DNA from 2 places in the Stenotrophomonas sp. 01N47 genome. Region 1 is predicted to be linked to the other one. Evidence: riboswitches for the same ligand, from Rfam matches in the RefSeq annotation. Region 1 holds a riboswitch; the other holds the start of a gene.
What was found. A riboswitch is a leader RNA that binds a small molecule or an ion and turns the genes downstream of it on or off. The one in region 1 is predicted to bind cobalamin.

Region 1 (10,518 bases):
GCCGCCCACGCCCTCGACCACCACCACGTCGGCCTGTGCGCGCAGGCGTTCGAAGGCCGCCAGGATCGGGGACAGTTCGATGCGCACGCCATCTTCTGCGACCGCCAGCTCGGGCGCCAACGGCTGGCGCAATGCGTAGGGGTTCAGATCGGCATAGTCCGGCATCGGCAGGCTGGCGGCCTGCAGTGCCAGCGCGTCGTCGTTGCGCAGCCCCTGCCCCGCGTCGTGGCTGCCGCTGGCCACCGGCTTCATGCCCACCGCGCGCAGGCCGCGCCGGCGCAGCGCGTGCAGCAGCGCGGTACTGGTGGCGGTCTTGCCGATCTCGGTATCGGTACCGGTGACGAACAGGGCCGTCGGCAACGTGGCAGGGAGGGACATCACAGGCTCCAGCAGGGCAACAGAGCCCCCATTATCGCTGGCCCGGCACGCTTGCTAGACTGCGGCCATGTTCGCCAACGCCTCGCTCACCGGCAGCAAGCCGGAACAATACGCCCAGCTGCTGGAACAGGCCCGTGGCCTGGTCTACGGCGAGTCCGACCGCATCGCCAATGCGGCCAACCTCGCTGCACTGGTCTACCACGCCCTGACCGACCTGAACTGGGTGGGCTTCTACCTGTACGACGGCAAGGAACTTGTGGTCGGTCCGTTCCAGGGCCTGCCGGCCTGCGTGCGCATTCCGCTGGACAAGGGCGTGTGCGGTGCGGCCGCCAGCCAGCGCGTCACCCAGCGGATCGAAGACGTGGACGCCTTCCCCGGCCATATCGCCTGCGATGCCGCATCGCGCTCGGAACTGGTGGTGCCGTTGCTCCGCGGTGAGGAGCTGATCGGCGTGTTCGATATCGACAGCCCGGTCGTCGGCCGCTTCGATGCCGAGGACCAGGCCGGCCTGGAAGCCATCGCCGAGGTGTTCGTCGGGGCGTTGGCGTGAGCGCGGTCAAGCTGCGCAACATCGGCCCGAAGAGTGCGGCATGGCTGCGCCAGGTAGGCCTGCGCAGCCGCGAGGACCTGGTCGCGATCGGTGCAGTCGGTGCCTTCGTCAAGGTCAAGCGTGCCGGCTTCAAGCCCAGCCTCAACCTGCTGTATTCGCTGGAAGGTGCGCTGCTGGACTGCCACTGGCAGGAACTGAGCGAACCGCAGCGCACAGCGCTGGTGCAGGACTACGAAGCACGTATCGCAGTGCATCCGTTGAAGGCGGCAGGCCCAGCATCGGGCCCGGTGCATGAGCAGCGCTTCGACGCCGAGGATGATGGCGAAGAAAGCACGGCCGAAAGCGCCGGCGAGGATTGACTGTTTGGTAGTGCCGGCCGCTGGCCGGCAAGCTCAGGAACGTTGCGAAGATCGTGCAGTTGCCGGCCAGCGGCCGGCACTACCGTCCGATCAGGGCTGCTGCAGCTCCAGCAGCTCGCCCACCAGCCCCGCTTCACCGCGCTCGACCCACACGCGCAGGCGCGTGCCGTGGTCGATGCGCAGCGCCCAGCACAGCGACATCGGCAGACCACACACCTGCGACAGCACCATGCGCAGCGGGCCGCCGTGGCTGACCACGACCGTCGGCGGAGGGTCGTCGTCATCCAGCAGTCGATCCAGCGCGCGTGCGATGCGCCGTTCGAAGTGGCCCCAGCTCTCGCCATGCGGCGGCGGGAATGCGTGCGGATCTGCGTGGAACGCGGCCAACGCCTCTTCCGGCAGGTCGAACAACGATTGGCCGTCCCAGTCGCCGAAATCCAGCTCTTCCCACTCCTCGTCCGCCTCCACGTCCAGCGCGCGCGGTGTGGCCAATGCCATCGCCGTATGCAACGAGCGCAGGCGCGGCGAACTGATCACCCGTTCCCACGATTGTCCGGCATAGGCATCGACCAGTTCCTGCGGCAGGCGGGCCAGCTGCGGCGGATCGCTGCGGCCATCGAGGAACTCATCACGACCGTTGCCGGCATGGCGGACCAGGTCGAGGATCATGCGCGTGCCCAGTCAGGGCGGCGCGGGAACAGCGGAAAACAGACGGACATCGGCAACGGCACCACGATAATTCGAACTGCATTCTAGGCGCTGGCGCAGGTCTGCTGCACCGTGCAGGTGCATCCGCGCCTGCTCAGTCGTGCAGGTTCGACGCTACGGGCCGGCCGCGATGCCGTAGACTGCGCGCACTTCCAGGTGACCTGCGGCCCTGCCGGCAGGTTGAAACGGGAAGCCGGTGACGCGTGACAACACGCCATGCCGGCGCTGCCCCCGCAACGGTAAGCACGTCAGTTCCAGGCAACCCGCCACTGTGCCGCAGGCATGGGAAGGCGCCTGGACGGTGGCCTCGGGCCACCCGGCGGCGAGCCCGGAGACCGGCCCGGAAGCCTCAGGTCGCGATGCGGTGGGCATGGCGCTGGTTGTCCGCGGCGATGGCCGCGGCATCGGCGCGTGCCTGCCTGTCGTGACTCCTCCCCTTCGCTGCGCGGGCGTGCGCGGCACCTGGAGTCCCCCGATGAAACTGCAGTCCCGAATGCTGTCCCTGGCCGTGCTGGCCGCGCTTCCTGCATTGGCCCTGGCCGATGATGGCGCCGCCGACCTCGACCAGGTGCTGGTCACCGCTACCCGTACTCCGATCGCCCTGCAGGACAGCATTGCGCCTGCGCAGGTGATCGACCGCGCGCAGATCGAATCCAGCCAGGCCACCTCCCTGCAGGAACTGCTGCAGGGCCGCGCCGGCATCAACCTGACCAACGCCGGTGGCCTGGGCAAGCAGAGCTCGCTGTTCCTGCGTGGCACCAATTCCTCGCACACCGTGGTGCTGGTCGATGGCGTGCGCATCAACAGCGCCGACCTTGGCCTGGCGATGTACCAGGATCTGCCGCTGGCACAGATCGAGCGCGTGGAAATCGTGCGCGGCCCGCAGTCCAGCCTGTACGGTGCCGACGCCATCGGCGGTGTGATCCAGATTTTCACCCGCCGCAACCAGGGCGATTTCGCTCCGCACTTCCAGCTGGGCGGCGGCAGCAATGGCCTGCGTGAAGCCAGCGGCGGCATCGGTGGCGGCACCGAACGCGGCTGGTTCGGCGCCGACATCGCCTACCAGCATTCGGACGGCATCGATGCCTGCCGCGGTTCGGCTACGCTGTTCACCGGCTGCTTTGCCGATGAACCCGACCGCGATGGCTACCGCAACCTGTCCAAGAGCCTGCGCGGTGGTTACAACCTGAGCGACCAGTGGACCGTGGAAGGCAGCGCCCTGCGTGCCGACGGCAAGAACCACTACGACGGCTACTACAACTACTCCGAGACCCGCCAGCAGGTGCTGGCCGGCAAGGTGCGCTACACCCCGTCCGAGCAGTTGACGCTGACCGCCAACGTCGGCCGCAGCGACAACGAGTCCGACAACTTCGGTGATTTCGGTGCACGCGGCAGCGCACAGACGCACCGCGACAGCGCTTCGCTGCAGGCCGACATCGGTATTGCCGAAGGCCAGCTGCTCAGCGCCGGCGTGGACTGGAGCGAGGACAACCTGGATGGCAGCAGCGCCGGTTACCTGGTCGACAGCCGCCGCAACACCGGCGTATTCCTGCAGTACCAGGCGCGCTTCGGCCGTCACCAGCTGCAGGCCAGCGCACGCAATGATGACAACCAGCAGTTCGGCAACCACGCCACCGGCAGCCTCGGCTGGGCGATGGAGCTGGGCCACGGCCTGCGCGTCAACGCCAGCTATGGCACCGCGTTCAAGGCACCGACCTTCAGCGACCTGTATGACCCGTGGAGCGGCGTGCCGACGCTGGACCCGGAGAAGTCCAAGAGTGCCAACCTCGGTATCTCGCAGCAGGGCCAGGGCTGGCGCTGGGGCCTGGACGTGTACGAAACCCGCATCGATGACCTGATCACCTACGACGCGGCCACCTTCCGCATGCAGCAGGTCGAAAAGGCACGCATCCGCGGTGCCGAACTGACCGGCGGCGCCACCGTGGCCGGCTTCGACATCAACGCGCAGCTGAGCTTCACCGACCCGCGCAACCGCACCAACGGCAGCGCGCAGTTCGACAACTGGCTGGCCCGCCGTGCGCAGCAGACCGCGCGCCTGGACATCGACCGCCGTTTCGGTGATTTCCGCACCGGCCTGACCGTGCAGGGCGCGGGCAAGCGCTATGACGATGCCGCCAACGCGGTGAAGGTCGGCGGCTACGGCGCGCTGGATCTGCGCGCCGAATACGCACTGACCCCGGCATGGTCGGTGCTGGCGCGGGTGGCCAATGTGTTCGACCGCGAGTACGAAACCGTGGCGTGGTTCAACCAGCCAGGCCGCGAGTATCAGCTGAGCGTGCGTTACCAGCCGAAGTGACCGCAGCGGTCACGGTGGTGCCGGCCGCTGGCCGGCAACATCATGACCTTCGGCAGCGCGTCACGGGGTGCCGGCCAACGGCCGGCACTACCGTTGCGTCAGCCCTGCAGCCCCGGCAGCTCGCGCAGGTCGTCAATCACCGCTACCGCGTGCGCCTTTTCCAGGTCCAGTCCTCGCGGATAGCCGTAGCGCACCAGCGCGATCGGCATGCCGGCGTCCTCGGCAGCACGATAGTCGGTGAGCGAATCGCCAACCATCAGGCACGCATCGACGGGCACTTCGAAGTGCGCGGCGATATGCCGCAACGGCTCACCACTGGGCTTGCGCTGCGGCAGCGAATCACCACCCAGCACCAGCGCAAAGGCATCGGCGATACCCAGGTGCTGCAGCAACGGCGGCACCAGCGCGGCCGGCTTGTTGGTGCAGATGGCCAGCGGCACCTTCAACGCACGCAACTGCGCCAGCGCGTCCACTACGCCAGCGAACAGCTGCGGGCTGCGCAGCAGGCATTCGCGGTAATGGACCATGAAGGTCGGCATCACCGCTGCCAGATCGATCTGACGCCCGGCGGCCTGCACGGCCTGTTCGACCAGCCGGCGCACGCCATCGCCGATCCAGCCCAGCACGGTGGCTTCGGGTACGCGCGCCAGGCCGATGTCTTCCAGCGTGCGGTTCAGTGCTTCGGCGATATCGGCGGCGCTGTCGACCAGCGTGCCATCGAGGTCGAACACGACCAGCGGATAGGGATACGACAAGGGACGGCTCACTCGTGCAACGTGGGGCCGTCCATTGTACGCCCGCGTCTTCAGCCGATCCGGCGTGCGCGGGTGGCCAGGAAGGTCGGCAGGTAACGGTCGATCAGGAAGCGCGGCTGCGGCTGCCAGTCTTCCATGAAGCGGTCGATGACGAACCCGGCATCCAGCTGCCCGGCGATCAGATCCCCCAGGCTGTGGCCGAATGTCAGCGCTTCGCCACGGGCCAGCTTGGCCTCGCGCGCGGCGGGCTCCAGGTCTTCCAGGTCGGAATAGGGAATCGCGTACTGCGGGCGGATCAGGCCCTGCTCGCTCAGCTGTGCATCACGCGCAGCAACGAACACCACCGGATTGTAGAAGCTGGCCATCAGCAGGCCATCGCGTGCCAGCACCCGGCGGCACTCGGCCCACACCGGACGCACGTCGGGCACGTACAGGTTCGAGATGGGATGGAACACCACGTCGAAGCTGTCGTTGGCAAAGGCCTGCAGATCACGCATGTCACCCTGCACGGTGCGCAGCGACAGACCGTCGCGGTCGGCGACGGCGCGGTCCTGCGCCAGCTGCCCGTCGGAAAGATCGAACACGGTCACCTCAGCGCCCGCCGCGGCAAGCACGGGTGCCTGTTGGCCACCGGCCGAAGCCAGGCACAGGATGCGCCTGCCACGCACATCGCCCAGCCAATCCAGCGGCAACGCACGCGGCGTCAGGTGTACCTGCCAGCGTCCTTCGCGTGCGGCGGCAATCGTTTCGGCATCCACCGGTCGCGACCACTCGCGCACCTCGCTGGCCTGGCGGTCCCAGGCAGCACGGTTGTGGTCGATCAACGCCTGTCCATGGTTCATGTGTTCTCCTTGCCCGAAGGGCGCCAGTCCAGATCCTGGAAGGCCGGGCTGGCGAAGCACTCGGCGAGGAAATCCAGGAATCGCCGCATGATAACGGGCTGTTGCCGGCGCGAGGCGTACACGGCATGAATGCCCAGCTCGTCCAGGCTGTACTCGGGCAGCAGTTCGATCAGTTCGCCACTGCGCAGCAACGGTGCGACCTGGTAGGTCGGCAACATGGCAATACCGGCATTGGCGCGCACCGCCTCCAGCAACAGCGATGCTTCATTGGCACTGATGTTGCCGCCCACCGCCACCGACAACGAGCGTCCTTCGCGATGCAGCTGCCACAGGCTTTTGCCGACGTAGTGATGGGTCAGGCAATTGTGCGCGGCGAGATGTTCGGGCGCGGTCGGCGTGCCACGCGCCTGCAGGTAGGCCGGCGTCGCGCACAGCACCGAACGGCAGATCGCCAAACGACGTGCGATCAGGCTGGGGTCGATCTGCCGCGCGATGCGCACAGCCAGGTCGACGCGCTCCTCCACCAGGTTGACCATACGGTCGACCAGCAGCAGTTCGATGCGTGCGGCCGGATGGCGCTGCACGAAGGCGGCCACCGCACGCGCCAGATGGCTCTGCCCGAACGACACGCTGGCGGTGATGCGCAGCGTGCCGTGTGGCTCGGGATCGTCGCTGGCCAGCTCCCCCTGCAGTTCCTCGCCGATCGCCAGCATCTGCCGGAAACGCGCCAGCGCGGCTTCACCGGCCCCGGTCAGGCTCACCCGCCGCGTGGTCCGGTGCAGCAGCCGCGCACCCAGCCAGCCCTCCACCTCGGCCAGGTAGCGGCTGACCATGGCCCTGGACATGTCCAGCACCTCGGCGGCGGCGGTCAGGCTGCCGCGCTCGGCAACTTCGACGAATACGGTCATGGCGGTCAATCGGTCCATCTGCTCGATCCATGCAACAAACAAGCGCGTTATACGCTGTTTTTCGAGCGAATGCAGCGACCTACAGTGGCCCCATTCCCAACCACCACCCCCACGGAGTCCTGCCATGAAGATCGCCCTCGTCGGTGCCACCGGCAACATCGGCCGCCAGATCGCCCGCCACGCGCTGGCCAACGGCCATCAACTGACCGTCATCGTGCGCAGCGCGCAGGACCTGCCGGCCGAGCTGGCAGGCGCCCATCCGGTCATCGCCTCGCTGGATGACCAGGACGCCCTGGTCGCCGCCATCACCGGCCACGATGTGCTGGCCAGCGCCTACGGCCCGCGCCCGGGCGACGACATCGGTCGCGTCGGCGAGGTTGCCGCACAGCTGGCCAACGCCGCCCGCAAGGCCAACGTGCCGCGCCTGGTCGTGGTCGGCGGCGCCGGCAGCTTGGAAGTCGCCCCCGGCGTGCAGCTGGTCGACACCCCCACCTTCCCGGAGGCCTACAAGCCCTACGCGCTTGCCCACCGTGAAGCGTTCAACCGCCTGCAGGCGGTGGATGACCTGGACTGGACCTTCTTCTCGCCGGCGGCCGAAATCGGCCCGGGTGAAGAGCGTGGGCAGTACCGCGTGCAGCCCAAGGCGTTCCTCGCCGATGCCAACGGCCACAGCCGCATCAGCTACGCCGACTACGGCGCCGCGTTCGTCGCCGAACTGGAAGCGCGCAAGTACCCGAAGCAGATCATCACAGCGGCGTACTGATCACGCACTCGCCGGCCTGACCGCCCGCCGGGCATGGCCCGGCATTACCCACCTGTAAAGCCGAAGGCAACGGCAGGAGCCGTTGCCAACGTCGCTTGCGACGGCCCGTAGGGGGCCGGGCAAGGACGCCCGGCATAGCCAACGCTCGGCTCGACACCCCAAGGACACCTCCCATGCGTACTGCTGCCCTGCTGCTTCCCCTCGCGCTGGCTGCCAGCTTCACCAGCGCCCCGCTGCTGGCCGCACCGGCCGCGCCTGCACCCGCCAGCGCTGCCAAATCCCAGCTGCGCCTGCAGACCTTCCATCCCGGCCCGCAGGCAATGTTCTCGGTGTCCTCGGTGCTGATCGAAGGGCGCAACGACGCGATCCTGGTCAACGCGCAGTTTGCTGCCGGCGATGCACGCCGGCTGGTCGAGCAGATCCGTGCCAGCGGCAAGCGGCTGACCACCATCTACATCAGCCATGGCGATCCGGACTATTACTTCGGCCTGGCCACCGTGCAGGATGCGTTCCCGCAGGCGCGCATCGTCGCCACCGCGCAGACCGTGGCGCACATCCGTGAATCCCAGGCCGGCAAGCTGGCGTACTGGGGGCCGAAGATGGGTGCCGACGCTCCCGCACGCATCGTGGTGCCCGCAGTACTGGAAGGCGATGCACTGCAGTTGGAAGGCCAGCGCCTGCCGTTGATCGGCCTGGATGGCCCGACGCCGGACCGCAGCGTGCTGTGGGTGCCGTCGCTGCGCGCGATCGTCGGTGGCATTCCGGTGGTGGCCGGCGAGCATGTGTGGATGGCCGATACGCAGACGCCGCAGTCGCATGCCGATTGGCTGCGCACGCTGCAGCAGCTGCAGGCGCTGAAGCCGAAGGTGGTGGTGCCCGGTCATTACGCGGAGGGTGCGGCACTGGATGCCAGTGCGTTGCGCTTCACCGCGGATTACATCCGTGCCTTCGATGTTGAAACCGCCAAGGCCAGGGACAGCGCTGCGTTGGTGAAGGCGATGCAGGCGCGCTATCCGCAGCTGGCGGGTGTGGCGTCGCTGGAGTTGAGTGCGAAGGTGGCCAAGGGCGAGATTCAGTGGCCGTAAGGTAGGGGGTTTCTTTTGCAGGGCTGCGCCCTGCACCCGCCGAATCGACGGCAACGGCAACAGCAAAAGCGGGCATTCCGGGGGATGGCGGGATGGGTCCGGTTGCGGGGGACGCTGCAAGTACGTCCATGTAAGCTCGGTCGCCGCATCCATGCGGCTCACGCCCCCGCAACCGGACCCACCCCGCCTTCGACAGGTTCCCGCTGCTGTTGGTGGGTGCTGACCGTTGGTCGGCACGCGGCTGTTGGTAGGTGTCGACCTTGGTCGACACAGGTATCAGGTCCGTGGGGAATCGTTCGTTGCGTGCTCGAACAATTCGCCCTGCACCACGGCTTCCTTTTCACGGAAACCGCCGAGGCCGACGCCGACCAGGCGGTAGCGGGTGTCGGCGGGGAGATCTACGCGGGCGCGCAATGAAAGTGCGATGTCGCGCAGTTCTTCCATCGACTCGGGCGGGCGTTCCGGGGTGAAGCTGCGGGTGAGGATGCGGAACTGCGCGGTCTTCAGTTTCAGCACCACGGTGTGGCCGATGCGTTCGGTCTTGCGCGTGGCCTGCCAGGTCTTCTCGGCCAGCTGCACGATCGCTTCGCCCAGGTCTTCCAGCAGCAGGTCCTCGGCGAAGGTGTCTTCAGAGGAGATCGACTGCACCTGCTGGTCAGGCTCCACCGGTCGCTCGTCGACACCGCGGGCGCGGTTGTACAGGCTGCGGCCGAAGCTGCCGAAGGCGTCTTCCAGGTCCGGCAGCGTCCACTGCCGCAGGTCGCCGCAGGTGACGATGCCACGCGCCGCCAGCTTGCCTTCCATCACCTTGCCCACGCCGGGCACGCGATTCACCGGCAGCGGCAGCAGGAATGCGTCCACCCGCTGCGGCGGAATCACGAACTGGCCGTCGGGCTTGCGCCAGTCCGAGGCGATCTTGGCCAGGAACTTGTTCGGCGCGATCCCGGCTGAAGCGGTCAGGTTGGTTTCCTCGCGGATCTGCGCGCGGATGGTGCGGGCGATGTCGGTGGCCAGTTCGATGCCACTCTTCGGCTCGGTCACGTCCAGGTAGGCCTCGTCCAAGGACAGCGGCTCGACCAGGTCGGTATGGCGCAGGAAGATCTCGCGCACGTGGCGCGACACCGCCTTATAACGTGCGAAGTCCGGCGGCACGAAGATCGCGTCCGGGCACAGGCGCTCGGCGCGCAGGGCCGGCATCGCCGAACGCACGCCGAACACGCGCGCCTCGTACGAGGCGGCGCACACCACTGAACGCGCGCCGCGCCATGCCACAACCACCGGCTTGCCGCGCAGTGACGGATCGTCGCGCTGCTCCACCGACGCGTAGAAGGCGTCCATGTCGACGTGGATGATCTTGCGCAGTGCGTTCATGGTTGGCCCACATGATACCTGCACCGTACCCGTCCAGACGCCGAAGTATGGTCGTTGTGCATCAACGGGATGCGTGGTTTCAGCTGAAAACACTACGCACGCGTACGGAGACGCGGTTTGATATCCGCCTGATCCGTCGTGCATCCTCGGGAACTCGTTGCCTTGTTTTCGCTTCCAGGATTGCGCTTTCCATGACTCGTCTCCACGCGTTCAACCGCGACCAGCTGCTGGCCAGCGCACGCGGTGAACTGTTCGGCGCTGCCGCCGGCCGGTTGCCCAACGACCCGATGCTGATGTTCGACCGCATCACCGAAATCCGCGAGGACGGCGGACCGCATGGCAAGGGCATGGTACGCGCCGAACTGGATATCCGTCCGGACCTGTGGTTCTTCGGCTGCCACTTCATCGGCGACCCGGTGATGCCCGGCTGCCTGGGCCTGGATGCCATGTGGCAGCTGACCGGCTTCTTCCTGACCTGGCTG
Region 2 (10,518 bases), on a different contig from region 1:
GCATTGGCCCGCGAATACCTGGCGGGATTGCGCGCGCTCAATCCGGGATGGGTGAAGCAGGAATTGGCCTTGCCGTTGTATGCGCCATTGCGCGGCGATGCGGTGGTCAAGGCGTGGCGATAACCAACGGTAGCGCCGGGCCATGCCCGGCGAGCGCAGCAGCGCACCGCGATCAATAGATCGGCGTCACCTTCATCTGTGGCAACGGCCGTGGCGAGTCGTCGGTGAGGTCGGGACCAAGGTCATCCCAGCTGCGGCCCTGCTCCACCATCAACCCCCACAGCTGCTGCGACGCCAGCCGCTTGTCTTCCGAACCCAGCTTGTACGAGGGCGGCGGCGGTGCTCCGGTGGCCACCATCGCATAGGCCGCGCGATAGGCCAGCACCTGCTGCGCCGGATCATCGGTGCGCGATATCTCCAGCGTGTAGCGCTGGTAGGCCGAGGCCAGGTTGCGCCAACGGATCCAGTAATGGTTCTCGAACGAGAACGAACAGAAGCGTGCACCAGCCAGGCTGCCCTTGTCGGCGATGCGGGTCAGCACCTCCTGTGGCATGTCCAGGTTCATGCCACCCTCGTCGCCCTGCAGGCTCACATGCACGATGCGGTCGCGATACCCCGGCGCACGCGCCTGCAGCAGGTCGCGCCAGTTCTGCATGGTGGCCACCACCGCGAACAGGAAACGGCCCAGTTCGCCGGCCGCCAACGGCGTGGCGATGGACTGGTAATGCCGCTGCCATCCATGCCGGTTCTCGGTGGGCAGGAACACCGAGCGCTCCAGCGCCTGGCGGCTGTCGCTCTCGCGCACCACCGGCTCGGGGCGTTGCGGATAGACCAGGTTGATGGCGAAGGTCGGCCAGCGCGGCAGTGCGGCATCGAACAGGTGGATCGGGAAGTTGCTGCTGATGCCGCCATCGGAGAACCAGCACACCCGGAACGCGGTGATCACCGGACCACAGGCCTGGCCCGCGCTGGTCAGCCCTTCCATGCTGTCGGCCACGTTGTGCCCGGCCTCACCTGCAGCCGTCGACGTCGGCTCGCAGCGACGTTCGCGACGCGAGGGCTCATGCAGCGGCACCGCGCTGATCAGCAGCGGGAAGCTGAGGCTCATGCGCGTGGCCACCAGTACCGGCAGCGATGCACCCTGCGGCAGGTGGTAGTAGTTGCGCCCTTCAACCTCGCGCGGTGGACCGGCATGGTCGACCATCCACTGCACCACGCCGACCGGGAACAGCTGCTCGAATTCCTCGCGCAGGAACCAGAACTGCGCGCCGCCCAACGGCAATGTGCGCGGTTCATTGTGCGACACGCAGGTGGTGATCATCTGCAGGGTGATGGCATGCGGGCTGTCTGGCTCGTCTGCGTAACGGGGCGCGTCGTGCAGGTCGGCAAAGGTCAGCGGCGCATCCATCGGCTTGCCCGACAGCTGCTGCAGGCTTTCATGCAGCCACTCGGTCAGCGCGGGCTTGTCCGCACTGCGGCTCAGCCCGCTGCACAGGCCCAGCAGGTTGCGCCGCGCCACCCGTGCCACCCTTAGCGCAGCGGCGGCCACGCCTGCGCCATAGGCACACAGCAGCGAAGGCAGCAGGGTCGCCGCGACGCCGCTCCAGCCGCCGCCCCACCAGCCCAGGCCGAGCAACAGTGCCAGCGACACCAGCACTTCCAATGGCGCGATCTGGAACACCGCGATGGCCAGGCACAGCAGCTTGCGCGGCCAGCCTGCGTTGCCGGTCAGCACCACCAGCAGTCGATATGCCGCGCGCGCGCCACTGGCCGGTTGGAACAGGCTGTAGATGAACCCGCGCCGCGACAACTGTGCCGACACCGCCGACAGGCCACCGTACCCGGCGTCACCGGGCAGGGTTTCGCCGGCCTGCTGGCGCCGGTCGCCGTATGCCGCAGCGGCCGCCACGGCAGCGGCGATCGCACCGGCCGAGGTGCCACCGATGCTCTTGAAACGGTATTCGCGGGCCAGCGCGAGCACCGCATTGGGATACACGATGCCACTGGTGATGCCACCTTTCATGACCAGATCGCAGTACTTCGCCGCCACGAGCCACCTCCCGTCTGTCGGTGCCCAGTATGGCAAGACACGCTCTCACAGCCTGAGAAGGCAGCCACAGCTTCGGCGCGTGATGGTGTCCCTTGACCAAGACTGCCAACGGGTCCACCTTGCACCTGCCGAAGGTATCCATCCTGGCGTTCATGCGAGGGGATGGATTTAAACGGGAATCCGGTGAAGGCGCTTCGCGCGCCCATTCCGGAGCTGCCCCGCAGCGGTGAATGGAAACGAATCCTGCCAACAGCACTGGGCTCGCGCCTGGGAAGCGGCAGGTAGTAGGTGGGCCAGCCGGCCCGTGTCCATCAGCCCGAATACCGGCCCCGGCCGGGGGACGCGACCGTCCCCTGACTCGACCTGGAATCTCCGCGGGGAGGTTGCCGGGGCCATCGTCGTCCTGCGCGTGCAGGCGGTGTGGCCGCGCGCGTCCTGTTCACGGTTTCCGTCCAGACCTGCTGCCCACGCCCAGATGCACCCGACGATGACCGAGCTCCAACGCCCCACCCTGACCCTTCCCGACAACGGCCAGCGCCTGTTGCTGCACTCGTGCTGTGCGCCATGCTCGGGCGAAGTGATGGAGGCGATCACTGCCTCCGGGATCGACTACGCGATCTTCTTCTACAACCCCAACATCCATCCGGTGAAGGAATACGAGCTGCGCAAGCAGGAGAACATCCGCTTCGCCGAACAGCACGGCATCCCCTTCATCGACTGCGACTACGACACCGACAACTGGTTCAGCCGTGCGCGTGGCATGGAGAACGAACCCGAGCGTGGCATCCGCTGCACGATGTGCTTCGACATGCGCTTCGAGCGCACCGCGCTGTACGCGCACGAACATGGTTACGACACCATCAGCTCATCGTTGGGCATCTCGCGCTGGAAGAACATGGCGCAGATCAACGACTGCGGTGTGCGCGCCGCCTCGCGCTACGAGGGCCTGCAGTACTGGGACTACAACTGGCGCAAGGGCGGCGGTGCCAGCCGCATGGTCGAGATCAGCAAACGCGAGCAGTTCTACCAGCAGGAATACTGTGGCTGCGTCTACTCGCTGCGCGACGCCAACCGTCATCGTCGCGAGAACGGCCGCGAACGCATCAGGATCGGCCTGCTGTATTACGGGCAGGACAATGACGCCGCCAGCGGCGATTGACGTGCACGCGAGGGGCGGCCACGCTGTTCGCCCCTCCTGCGTTGTACCGGACCTGCCATGACCACCCTGCCCGCTGATGTCGCCCTGCTGGTGATCGACCTGCAGCCGGACTTCATGCCCGGTGGCGCCCTCGCCTGCGAACAGGGCGATGCGCTGGTGGCACCGATCAACGCGCTGCTGGCCGAGCGCCGCTACCGCACCGTGGTGGCCACCCAGGACTGGCACCCAGGCGACCATGCCTCGTTTGCCAGCCAGCATCCGGGGCATCTGCCCTTTGAAGCGATCCTGCTGCACGCGCAGCCGCAGACCCTGTGGCCGGACCACTGCGTGCAGGGCAGCACCGGCGCCGCCCTGCACCCCGGCGTGGACTGGACCGTGGCCGACCTGATCCTGCGCAAGGGCACCCGCCAGCAGGTGGATTCGTACAGCGCCTTCCGCGAGAACCACGGCCCCGATGGCACGCGTCCGGCTACCGGACTGGCCGGCTGGCTGCACGAACGCGGCATCCGCGAGGTGCACGTGTGCGGGTTGGCACGCGACTACTGCGTGCTGTGGAGCGCGCAGGACGCGGTGAAGTCGGGGTTCCGGGTGAAATTCCTGTGGGAGCTGACCCGCCCGGTGACCGAGGCCAATGACGTCATGGTGCGCGATGCCCTGGCGAAGGCGAGGATCGCGATTCTGTAATTTCGCCCCTGCAGGGACCGATGGTAGTGCCGGCCGCTGGCCGGCATCTGCACAGGTTCCGTGGCTGCCGGCCAACGGCCGGCACTACCCGGGCGCGCGTGCGCTGGTATTCCTGTCGGAACTATCGGAACACCACCGTGCGGTGCCCGTTGAGCAGGATGCGGTGCTCCACATGCCGGCGTACCGCCCGCGCCAGCACCTGCGATTCGGTATCGCTGCCCAGCCGTACCAGTTCGCGCGGGGTCATCGCGTGGTCCACGCGGGCCACGTCCTGTTCGATGATCGGGCCTTCGTCCAGGTCTTCGGTGACGTAGTGCGCGGTGGCGCCGATGATCTTGACCCCGCGCGCGTGCGCCTGGTGGTACGGCTGCGCGCCCTTGAAGCTGGGCAGGAAGCTGTGGTGGATGTTGATCGCCCTGCCCGCCAGCGCACGGCACAGCGTGGGCGAGAGAATCTGCATGTAGCGCGCCAGCACCACCAGGTCGATGCGCTCGCGCTCGACCAGATCGATGATCTGCTGTTCCTGCGCCGCGCGCGTGTCGGCGTTCACCGGCAGGTGGTGGAACGGCACCTGGTAGGACGCTGCCAGTGCTGCGAAGTCGGCATGGTTGGAGGCCACCGCAGCGATGTCCACCTTCAACTGGCCGCTGTGCGCACGGAACAGCAGATCGTTCAGGCAATGGCCCTGCTTGCTGACCAGTACCAGCAGGCGCGGCCGGCGGCGGCCATCATGCAGCTGCCAGTCCATGCCGAAGTCCGCTGCCACTGCGGCCATCGCCGTGTGCACGGTGTCCAGCGGCAGGCCCGCATCGCGGTCGAAGTGCACGCGCAGGAAGAAGCGACCGCTCTCCTCGTCGCCGAACTGCTGGGCGTCGAGGATGTTGCAGCCGTGGTCGAACAACAGGCCCGACACGCGGTAGACGATGCCGGTACGGTCGGGACAGGAGAGAGTGAGGATGGAATCGGGGCGCATCGCCGGAGTGTAGGGCAGCGCACTCCCGTGGTGCACGATCATGTCAAATGCAACCATCAGTCAAAGGCAAGGCGAAGAGCGCGCATGATTGGAGCAACTTCCTCCCCCGCACCTCGCCAACCGGTTCCAGTTTCAATGATCCTACCCTCGCGAACAAGGTGAAAGACCGGAGTCTGCTGACGGTCGAAAGCCGCCCACCTCTTGTCCATGTACATCGCGCTCATCGGCAGCTCAGGATGAAGTCCATTCCATTCGGCGATGCTATCGCCGGCCCAGTGCGGGCCATTGGGCACTACCAACACCAGCTTGGCGCGGAGCCCCTGATAGGCAGGTTGGGCGACAATGCTCTGCAGGGCTCTTCGTGAGTGGCCACAACGCGGATGAACGATGGCAACAACCTGGTCTCCGCTCAGCCGTATCGAATCACGAACGAGGGAACCGTCAGCCTGGACAGCGTACACGGGCAGGCCGGGCGGGAAGCGGCCCGGAAGAACCCGAGGAAGCGCCGGGAGATTGCTGAGCCACTGCCGACGCAGCCGTTCTGCTTGGGCAAAATCGCCCCTTGCCACATGTAGTCCTATCAGCCTGCGATGATGCTCAGCGCCGGCGGTGCCGCGCTCGACCAACAGGCCGTACTGTGCCAACGCATTGCGCAGCGGTTCGGCATCCGGTACGTAGTTGGCGAACAGCGCCGCAGCCTTGAACTGGTCCTCGATGACGCGGTCCTTGTTTCTGCAGCCGACCGCACGTGATGCCCGGCGACCCGCAACGTAGATGTGCGACAGCGCCTCGATGCGATCACGTGCAGGTGCATTCAGCGTTGTCGCCTCCGCCTTCAACAGCTGTGTGTAGGTATCGACCTTACATATGGATACAGGGCTGATACTGGACGCAGCTCCTAGAACAAGCATCCATTCGAGGAGCAGCATGCGCGCTCAACAACCCGCCATGCAGACGTACTCTGTGGACTCTCTGCACGTTGCACGGGCGACACATCGATATCCCATGTGATCCTCCACGAGCTCACCGGATTGGACATACGAGCGGTGGATATCGAGATCAACCTCATTCTCGACACGCAACCCTGGCATCAGCCGGAGTGTGCGTTCGGCACCGAACAGCGACAGCAGCCGGTGGGCTTGACTGTAGCTCAGCTCGCTGGCGATGGCTTCCGTCGAGTAGCCAACCAGGCCGTTCTCGTTGAATGACAGCGAGGTCAGGAACTGCTCCAGCCCGTCCACGGACAGGAGCGTCAGCGGCGAATCCACGGGGATCACGGCGAGGTAGCTGTCCAGGCGCGCTGCGCTGGATATCTGCGCGTTCTTCTGCGCGACGAGCACCTGCTCACGTAGTGATTCCCGCACACCATCGCCCGTCTGGGCGGAAGCGGCAGCGGCAGCGGCAGCGGCAGCGGCAGCGGAGTAGGCAAGCACCAGTGCAAACAAAGAGAAGCGCGTGCAGCTCTGCATGATGAACTCCTGTATGCGGCGAACGTGCCGTGGTCAGCGTAGTGCGGGGCGTTGCGGCAGGATTGTGCGTCCGGTCTCGCAACGCCTGCATTGCAACAATTCCTATGCCACCGGCCGCCGGGGTTCGCGGGCAAAGCGGCGCTTGGGACAGACCCAAGCGATACTTGGCCTTCCGCATGGCAAGCTGGTCGGTCATGAACCTGTTGCAGCTCATTCGCAGCTTCACCCGCACCGCAGAGACCGGCAGCATTGCCGCTGCGGCGCGCACCCTTGGCATCAGCGCCACCGCCGTGGGCCAGAACATCAACCGGCTGGAGGCCCACCTGGGCGTGCGGCTGCTGAACCGCAGTACGCGCCAGCTGGCGCTGAGCGAGGCCGGCACGGTGTATCTGGCGCAGGTGCGGCATATCGAAGCCGACCTGGCGCGCGCGCAGGCGATGGTCACCGCCGGCGACGTGGAACCGGCCGGGCCCCTGCGCATCGCCAGCAGCAGCGCGTTCGGCCGGCACGTGCTGGCACCGCTGCTGCCCTCACTGCAGCAGCGGTGCCCGCAGCTGCAGCTGGAACTGCGCCTGACCGATCGCGCTGTGCAGCACGGTGCCGAGGCGGTGGATGCCAGCATCCGCATCGGTGCGCAGCTGGAGGACGGGCTGGTGGCACGTCCACTGGCACGCATCCCGTTCGTGTTCTGCGCCTCGCCGGCGTACCTGCAGGCACACGGCACGCCGCTGCAACCGGCGCAGCTGGCCGCCCATCGCGGCCTGCTGCATCGCTTTCCCACCGATGGCCGGCCGCTGCGCTGGGGCCTGCTGAAGAACGGCGAGCGGGTGGATGCCGCGCTGCCGCCGAGCATGGTCTGCGATGACATCGATGCGCTGGCCGAGCTGGCCGCCGCCGGTGCCGGCATCACCCGGCTGGCGGCGTTCGTGGCCGAGCCCTACCTGCGCGATGGTCGCCTGCAGTGCGTGTTCGGTTGCGGCACCGACTGGCAGCCGGAACCGATGGACGTCTACTTCTGCGTGAGCGACCGCCGCGATTTCACCGCCAAGATCCGCGCGCTGTTCGAGCACCTGCAGGCCGGCCTGCCGCCGGCCTGGCAAGTGTAGTACTCAGCGCGGGCTGAACACGCCGCGTGCGTCGCGCGGTTCGCAGCGCAGGTACTGCGGTGCCGGCACCACGCTGTCGCCCAGTGCAGCAGCGGCGTGCCACGGCCAGCGCGGGTCGTACAGGATGCCGCGGGCCAGTGCGATGGCATCGGCCTGGTTGTGGCGCAGGATCGATTCGGCCTGCTCCGGCTCGGTGATCATGCCCACCGCGATCACCGGCATGCGCACCTTCTTGGCCTTGATCGCCGCCGCGAACGGCACCTGGTAGCCCGGGCCAACACTGATCTTCTGGCGCTCGTGCAGGCCGCCGCTGGACACATGCAGGAAATTGCAGCCGCGCGCGTCCAGCACCTGTGCCAGCGCCTCGCTCTGCACGATGTCCCAGCCACCCTCGACCCAATCGCTGGCGGAGATGCGCACGCCTACGGCGACCTTGTCCGACACTGCGGCACGCACCGCGTCGAACACTTCCACCAGCATCCGCAGGCGGTTCGGCAGCGAGCCGCCGTAGCCATCGGTGCGGCGGTTGCTCAGCGGCGACAGGAACTGATGCAGCAGGTAGCCGTGTGCAGCATGGATCTCGATCAGCTCGAAGCCCAGGCGCTCGGCGCGCACCGCACTGGCGGCGAAAGCGGCAACGACTTCGGCAATACCGGCCTCGTCCAGTTCCTGCGGTGCCGGGTCGGCGGCATGGAACGGCAGCGGCGACGGCGCAACCGTGGTCCAGCCGAGTGCATCATCGGCCGGCAGCTGGCCACCGCCGTCCCAGGGACGATTCACCGACGCCTTGCGGCCCGCATGGCCCAGCTGCACGCCCAGCGGCATCGGCGACCAGCGGCGAACGCTGGCCAGCACCTGCGCCAGGGCCGCTTCGGTGCCGTCGTCCCACAGGCCCAGATCGGCCCAGCTGATGCGGCCGCGCGCTTCGACCGCGGTGGCCTCCAGGATCAACAGGCCCGCACCGGACTGCGCCAGGTTGCCCAGATGCATGGCGTGCCAGTCGCTGGCGCGGCCGTCTTCGGCAGAGTACTGGCACATCGGCGCGACGACGATGCGGTTGGACAGGGTCAGGGGGCCGAAGGAAATCGGCGAAAACAGCTGGCTCACGGCAGTGGGGGTGTACCAAAGGGGGTGCGTATTGCACCGCTGTGCGGCCGATAGATCAACCGTGTGGGTGGATCGCTGTTTCGTGGGAAGCCACAGACGGTCAGCGCACCCAGCCGGCCAACGCCTCGGCGCAGTCGCGCTCGTCCTTGAACTGCAGCAGATCGTCGGCACGGGTGCGGCCACGGTTCAGCGCGGCCACCGGCAGACCCGCCTTGGCCGCGGCCTGCACGAAGCGGAAGCCGGAATAGACCATCAGCGAGGAGCCCACCACCAGCACCGCATCCGCCTGCTGCAGGTGGTCGTGCACCGCAGCCACGCGCTCACGCGGCACGTTTTCGCCGAAGAACACCACGTCCGGCTTCAGCAGGCCACCGCAGTGCAGGCAGTCCGGCACAGCAAACGCGGAGAAGTCGGTTTCCAGATCGGCATCGCCGTCGGGCGCGATACCGGCCTGCAGCGATTCCCAGCCGGGGTTGGCCTGCAGCAGCCGCTGCTGCAACGCCTCACGCTCGCTGCGGCGTTCGCAGCCCATGCAGCGCACCAGGTCCAGGCGGCCATGCAGGTCGATCACGTTCTGGCTGCCCGCGCGCTGGTGCAGGCCATCCACGTTCTGGGTCAGCAGCACCTGCAGCTTGCCGCTGTCCTCCAGTGCGGCCAGCGCCTGGTGGGTGCCGTTGGGCCGGGCCTGGCCGAAGCGCGGCCAGCCCAGCAGGCTGCGCGCCCAGTAGCGCTGGCGGGTGGCGGCCTCGCCCATGAAGGCCTGGTAGGTCACCGGCGGCGTGCGCTTCCACTGGCCATCGGCATCGCGGTAATCGGGGATGCCCGAGGCGGTGCTGCAGCCGGCCCCGGTCAGCACGAACAGGCGCTGGGCGCGGTCGATGAAGTCGGTCAGCGGCGGGGTCATGACAGCCAGATGGGGGCGCATCGGCGCCCCCGCAAGCATCGGCTCAGGCCGCCGGCGCGCCGGGCAGCTGCGGCACGGTCACCGGGTGGCCATCGTCGCCCAGGGCGATCATCACGAAGTGGCCGCGGGTGCACAGCTTGCGCTCGCCGCTGTGCAGGTCCTCGGCGATCAGCTCCACCTCGACCTTCATCGAGCTGCGGCCAACCTCGACGATGCGGCCGATCGTCTCCACCATCTGGCCGATGCGGATCGGCAGCTTGAAATCGACCTGGTCGCTGCGCGCGGTCACCACGGTGCGGCGCGAGTAGCGGGCGGCGGCCAGGAAGGCGGCCTTGTCCATCCATGCCAGCGCCTGGCCGCCGAACAGGGTGCCCATGTGGTTGGTGTGGTTGGGAAAGACGATTTCGGCCATGCGCACTTCGGTCGGCGGCACGGTCTCGGGGATGGGGGTCATGGGGGCGGTTCGGGTGTGGGGTGAGACGGATTTTAAGGCAGGTAGCATGCAGGCGGCGCTACACTTCGGCACCCCCACTGTGTGAACCCACCATGCCCGCCACGTCCGACCTGCTGGCCTTCGCCCTTGTCTCGCTGGCCATGGTGCTGACACCCGGGCCGAACATGATCTACGTGATCTCGCGCTCGATCTGCCAGGGCCGCATGGCCGGGCTGATCTCGCTGGGCGGGGTGGCGCTGGGCTTCGTGTTCTACATGCTGTGCGCGGCGCTGGGCATCACCGCGCTGCTGATGACCGTGCCGTTTGCCTACGACGCGCTGCGCATCGGCGGCGCGCTGTACCTGCTGTACCTGGCGTGGCAGGCGCTGAAGCCCGGCGGCCGCTCGCCGTTCGCGGTGCGTGACCTGCCGGTGGACGGCCCACGCAAGCTGTTCGCGATGGGTTTCCTGACCAACGTGCTGAACCCCAAGGTCGCGGTGATGTACCTGTCCCTGCTGCCGCAGTTCCTGCACCCGGACAGCGAGGGCAGAGTGCTGATGCAGTCGCTGGTGCTGGGCTCCACCCAGCTGCTGGTCAGCGTGAGCGTGAACGCGGTGATCGCGATAATGGCAG

Region 2: another riboswitch for cobalamin. It lies ahead of AC1DKR_RS07660 (epoxyqueuosine reductase QueH); the one in region 1 lies ahead of btuB (TonB-dependent vitamin B12 receptor).

The regions. Positions count from the first base shown of each region.
Region 1 covers NZ_JBFTQU010000014.1:21,013-31,530, forward strand. Annotated here, with positions in the region: gene bioD (dethiobiotin synthase) at 1-378, opposite strand, end outside; gene AC1DKR_RS19810 (GAF domain-containing protein) at 446-928, shown strand; gene AC1DKR_RS19815 (TfoX/Sxy family protein) at 925-1,287, shown strand; gene AC1DKR_RS19820 (histidine phosphatase family protein) at 1,378-1,956, opposite strand; cobalamin riboswitch at 2,133-2,353, shown strand; gene btuB (TonB-dependent vitamin B12 receptor) at 2,471-4,312, shown strand; gene gph (phosphoglycolate phosphatase) at 4,411-5,067, opposite strand; gene AC1DKR_RS19835 (class I SAM-dependent methyltransferase) at 5,118-5,909, opposite strand; gene AC1DKR_RS19840 (LysR family transcriptional regulator) at 5,906-6,835, opposite strand; gene AC1DKR_RS19845 (NAD(P)-dependent oxidoreductase) at 6,942-7,580, shown strand; gene AC1DKR_RS19850 (MBL fold metallo-hydrolase) at 7,754-8,665, shown strand; gene dinB (DNA polymerase IV) at 8,942-10,036, opposite strand; gene fabA (3-hydroxyacyl-[acyl-carrier-protein] dehydratase FabA) at 10,228-10,518, shown strand, end outside.
Region 2 covers NZ_JBFTQU010000003.1:315,961-326,478, reverse strand. Annotated here, with positions in the region: gene AC1DKR_RS07670 (DUF1028 domain-containing protein) at 1-123, shown strand, start outside; gene AC1DKR_RS07665 (RpoH suppressor) at 173-2,023, opposite strand; cobalamin riboswitch at 2,166-2,396, shown strand; gene AC1DKR_RS07660 (epoxyqueuosine reductase QueH) at 2,538-3,209, shown strand; gene pncA (bifunctional nicotinamidase/pyrazinamidase) at 3,267-3,893, shown strand; gene purU (formyltetrahydrofolate deformylase) at 4,015-4,866, opposite strand; gene AC1DKR_RS07645 (hypothetical protein) at 4,923-5,795, opposite strand; gene AC1DKR_RS07640 (hypothetical protein) at 5,802-6,335, opposite strand; gene AC1DKR_RS07635 (LysR family transcriptional regulator) at 6,530-7,441, shown strand; gene AC1DKR_RS07630 (NADH:flavin oxidoreductase/NADH oxidase) at 7,445-8,548, opposite strand; gene AC1DKR_RS07625 (NAD-dependent protein deacetylase) at 8,649-9,452, opposite strand; gene AC1DKR_RS07620 (acyl-CoA thioesterase) at 9,496-9,906, opposite strand; gene AC1DKR_RS07615 (LysE family translocator) at 9,999-10,518, shown strand, end outside.